DNA from 2 places in the Streptomyces sp. NPDC023541 genome. Region 2 is predicted to be linked to the other one. Evidence: riboswitches for the same ligand, from Rfam matches in the RefSeq annotation. Region 2 holds a riboswitch; the other holds the start of a gene.
The links. A riboswitch is a leader RNA that binds a small molecule or an ion and turns the genes downstream of it on or off. The one in region 2 is predicted to bind ZMP and ZTP.

Region 1: linked by a shared signal. The riboswitch ahead of ACZ3X1_RS16895 (bifunctional 5,10-methylenetetrahydrofolate dehydrogenase/5,10-methenyltetrahydrofolate cyclohydrolase) and the one ahead of ACZ3X1_RS14670 (serine hydroxymethyltransferase) in region 2 are both predicted to bind ZMP and ZTP.

The regions. Positions count from the first base shown of each region.
Region 1 covers NZ_JBVHJO010000006.1:114,334-116,713, forward strand. The annotation lists gene ACZ3X1_RS16885 (RNA polymerase sigma factor) at 1-28, opposite strand, end outside; gene ACZ3X1_RS16890 (methyltransferase domain-containing protein) at 244-1,005, opposite strand; ZMP/ZTP riboswitch at 1,063-1,165, shown strand; gene ACZ3X1_RS16895 (bifunctional 5,10-methylenetetrahydrofolate dehydrogenase/5,10-methenyltetrahydrofolate cyclohydrolase) at 1,238-2,083, shown strand; gene ACZ3X1_RS16900 (MAB_1171c family putative transporter) at 2,173-2,380, opposite strand, start outside.
Region 2 covers NZ_JBVHJO010000005.1:242,882-245,261, forward strand. The annotation lists gene ACZ3X1_RS14670 (serine hydroxymethyltransferase) at 1-899, opposite strand, end outside; ZMP/ZTP riboswitch at 934-1,024, opposite strand; gene rocD (ornithine--oxo-acid transaminase) at 1,247-2,380, shown strand, end outside.

The DNA.
Region 1 (2,380 bases), on a different contig from region 2:
GGAACGTACGGGACGGGCTGAGCGACACAAGGAGCCTCTCGTTGCGAACAGATAAGGGGTGGGCGGGACATCATCGCGCGAACTCGGGAAACAGACCCGAGGGGGGTCTGTATTCCGGGCCGCGCGAGGACACCTGTCGGTTCATCGCATGCCCGAGTCGATTCGTTACGCGCTGAATTGAGTGACCTGCGCCACGCTGGGGCCGGGCAACCGGATCCGGCGTGGATCCGTCCGCCCTCCGCGTCAGCCCGTTTTGCGGGCTTCGATCAGGAAACGGGCGGTATGCGCGACGAACGGGCCGTCCCGCTCGATCCGTTCGTGCAGCTCGCGCAGGCGGTCCCGGTACTGCACGACCGTGAAGCCGGGCACCATCCAGATCACCTTCCGTAGAAAGTAGATCACGGCTCCGATGTCGTGGAACTCGGTGCGCAGCCGTTCGGAGCGCAGGTCGAGCACTTCGAGACCCGCCTTCGTGGCGTCCGCGACCGCGTCGTCGGGGTGCCGTGCGCGCCTGACCTCCTCCGGCTGTGGCCCGAGAAAGTATTCGACGAGTTCGAAGACGCTCGCCGGGCCGACCTGCTGGGAGAGGTACGTCCCGCCCGGCTCCAGCACCCGGGCGATCTCGTCCCACCAGATGGTCACCGGGTGCCGGCTGGTCACCAGCTCGAAGGCCTCGTCGCCGAAGGGCAGGGGCGGCTCGTCGGAGTCCGCGACCACCACCGCGCCCAGCGGGTGCAGCAGCTTCGTCGCCCGCTCGACATTGGGCGGCCAGGACTCCGTGGCCACCGTCAGGCGCGGCAGGGGGCCGGATCCGGCGAGGACCTCGCCGCCGCCGGTCTGGATGTCCAGGGCGGACCGGACCCGGGCCAGGCGCTCGGCCATCAGCCGCTGATAGCCCCAGGAGGGGCGCTGCTCGGTGGCGCGGCCGTCGAGCCAGGAGAAGTCCCAGCCGTCCACGGAGACGGACTCGGCCTCGGCGACAAGATGGTCGAAAGTTCGCGTCATGTATTGATCGTCGCAGGTCGGGCGCCGGGTGACCACCGGGTTGGTCGACTACAGTGGTCGGCGGGCCGTGACTGGCGTTCGGGTGGATCACCACCGGGGAGCGGCCCGGCGTACCTCAGGACCTCCCGTACGCCGACTGCCGCGCGCCTGGGCGAACCGCGATCCGCAGCGACGTTCAGGAGACCCCGTGACGACTGCCCAGACTGCCCCTGCCGCCGGTACCGCCCAGCTGATGGACGGCACCGCCCTCGCCCGCCGCATCTCGGAGCAGACCGCCGCCCTCGCGGCGAAGATCACCGAGCGCACCGGCACCGCACCCTGCCTCGCGACCGTGCTGGTCGGCGAGGACCCCGCCTCCGTCACCTACGTCCGCATGAAGCAGAACCGCTGCGCCAAGGCCGGGATCACCTCCCGCCACGTGGAGCTGCCGGCCTCGACCACCACGCAGGAGCTGGTCGCGGCGATCACGGCGCTCTCCGAGGACCCGCAGATCAGCGGCATCCTGCTCCAGCACCCCGTCCCGCACCACATCGACGAGCGGGCCGCCTTCGAGGCCATCGCCCCCGGCAAGGACGTGGACGGGGTCACCATGCACTCGTTCGCGGCCATGGGCTTCGGCCTGCCCGGCTTCGTCTCCTGCACCCCGGGCGGCATCATGCGCCTGCTCGCCGAGTACGAGGTGGACCTGACCGGCAAGCACGCCGTGGTCGTCGGCCGCAGCGCGATCCTGGGCAAGCCGGCCGGGATGCTGCTGCTGGAGCAGAACGCCACCGTCACCTACTGCCACTCCCGCACCCGGGACCTCTCCTCGATCGTGCGCCAGGCGGACGTGCTGGTCGCCGCCGTCGGCAAGGCGGAGTTCATCCGGGGCGAGGACATCAAGCCGGGCGCGGTGGTCCTGGACGCCGGCTACAACGAGGGCAACGTCGGCGACGTCCACTTCGAGTCGGCGGCTGCCCGGGCCTCGCTGATCACGCCGGTTCCGGGCGGTGTGGGCCCGATGACGATCGCCGTCCTGCTGGAGCAGACCGTGCGGGCCGCCGCAGCGCAGGCGGGGCTGGACCTCGCCGCCCTCTGATTCCGCCCGCCGATCCGCTGCGCGCGCCGATCGGCGCGTCCGACGCACCGCCCCGGGCCCCGGCCCGGGGCGTTGTGCGTTCCCGGTACTCAGGCGACGACCGGCTCCGGGCCCGGGGCGGGCGCGGCGGCGGCCGCGTCGCGGGCAGCGGCGACGACCGCGGACGTGCGGAACTCGTGGGCCAGCGCGGTCAGCGGGCGGCGGCCCAAACGGTGCGGCTCCGCGACCGGGGCCGGGCCCGGCCCGGATCCGCGCGCGGCGGCGTCCTTGAGGCGGCACGCGGCGGCCACGACGGCG
Region 2 (2,380 bases):
GCCGCGGCCAGCGCCTTGGCGTTGGCCACGACGGCGTGCGCGTACCGGACGAAGGACGGCTGCGCCGCCTCGTGCAGCGCCACCGCGATGCCCGCCGTCGTCTGGTTGTGCGGGCCGCCCTGCAGACCGGGGAAGACGGCCTTGTCGATCGCCTTCACGTGCTCCTCGCGGCACATCAGCATCGCGCCGCGCGGACCGCGCAGGGTCTTGTGGGTCGTGGTGGAGATGACGTCCACGTGGCCGGCCGGAGACGGGTGCGCGCCGCCCGCGATCAGGCCGGCGATGTGGGCGACGTCCGCGACCAGGACCGAGCCCGCCTCGCGCGCGATCTCCGCGAAGGCGGCGAAGTCGATGGTCCTCGGCAGGGCCGTGCCACCGCAGAAGATCACCTTGGGCCGCTCGGCGAGGGCCAGCTCGCGCACGGCCTCGTAGTCGATCAGTCCCGTGTCGGTGCGGACGCCGTACTGCACGCCGCGGAACCACGAGCCCGTCGCCGAGACGCCCCAGCCGTGCGTCAGGTGGCCGCCCATCGGCAGCGCCATGCCCATGACCGTGTCGCCGGGCTGCGCGAAGGCCAGGTACACGGCCAGGTTGGCCGGGGAGCCGGAGTACGGCTGCACGTTGGCGTGGTCCACCCCGAACAGGCCCTTGGCCCGCTCGATCGCGAGGGCCTCGACCCGGTCGATGTTCTGCTGGCCCTCGTAGTAGCGGCGGCCGGGGTAGCCCTCGCTGTACTTGTTCTGCAGCACGGTGCCGGAGGCTTCGAGGACGGCCGCGGACACGTAGTTCTCGCTGGGGATCAGGCGCAGCGTCTCCGCCTGGAGGACTTCCTCCGCGGCGACGTAGGACGCCAGTTCGGGATCGGTCGCGGACAGGGCGGGATGGCGGCTCGCGGACATGGCGGGCTCCTCCGGGGTCGATGTGATCGGTACCCCGCGAGGCCCAGGCGAGCGGCCCTGTATGCGGTCGAGCGCGCACGACTCCCCCGGAGTTGGTTCTCCGTACGCCAGTCGCCGTGCGTACCGAACACCCTAGATGAGCCAGTCCGCAGTGTCGCCTGCGGGGAGGGGGCATGCACGCACATCTGCCGCGTTCGCCCGCGGTGGCCCCGCCCGGCCACCGCGGACTCACTCACCCGGCGGGCGCGCCGCGGAACAGGTTTCTGCGTCCGGGATACGAGCGACGATAAGAAGGTGACGCCACCCTCGTCACCGCTTCACCGGCCAGACGGACGATCGGAGACCCCGTGTCGACAACAGCTGATGCCATCCGCTCCGCCGACGCGCACAGCGCGCACAACTACCACCCGCTGCCCGTCGTCGTCGCGTCCGCGGAAGGCGCGTGGATGACCGACGTGGAAGGCCGCAGGTACCTCGACATGCTCGCCGGGTACTCGGCGCTCAACTTCGGGCACGGCAACCGCCGTCTGATCGACGCCGCACGGGACCAGCTGGAGCGGGTCACGCTCACCTCGCGCGCCTTCCACCACGACCGTTTCGCCGACTTCTGCACCGAACTCGCCGCGCTGTGCGGCAAGGAGATGGTGCTGCCCATGAACACGGGTGCGGAGGCGGTGGAGACGGCGGTGAAGACCGCCCGCAAGTGGGGCTACGAGGTCAAGGGCGTCCCGGACGGCCACGCCAAGATCGTGGTGGCCGCCGACAACTTCCACGGGCGGACCACGACGATCGTCTCCTTCTCGACGGACCACGAGGCACGCGACCACTTCGGCCCGTACACGCCCGGCTTCGAGATCGTCCCGTACGGGGACCTCACCGCGCTGTCCCACGCCGTCACGGAGAACACCGTGGCCGTGCTGCTGGAGCCGATCCAGGGCGAGGCGGGGGTGCTGGTGCCGCCCGCCGGATACCTGAGCGGCGTACGGGAACTGACCCGCGAGCGGAACGTGCTCTTCATGGCGGACGAGATCCAGTCGGGGCTCGGCCGGACCGGGAAGACCTTCGCCTGCGAGCACGAGGGCGTCGTCCCCGACGTCTACATCCTCGGCAAGGCGCTCGGCGGCGGTGTCGTGCCGGTGTCGGCGGTGGTCGCCGACCGGGACGTGCTGGGGGTGTTCGGGGCCGGCCAGCACGGGTCCACCTTCGGCGGGAACCCCCTCGCGTGCGCCGTCGCGCTGGAGGTGATCGCGATGCTGCGGACCGGCGAGTACCAGCAGCGGGCCACCGAACTGGGCGACCACCTCCACCGCGAGCTGGGCATGCTCGTCGGCGGGGGCGCCGTCACCGCCGTGCGCGGCCGCGGCCTGTGGGCGGGCGTCGACCTCCACCCCTCCCGCGGAACGGGCCGGGAGATCTCCGAGAAGATGATGGAGCGGGGCGTGCTCGTGAAGGACACCCACGGGTCGACGATCCGGATCGCC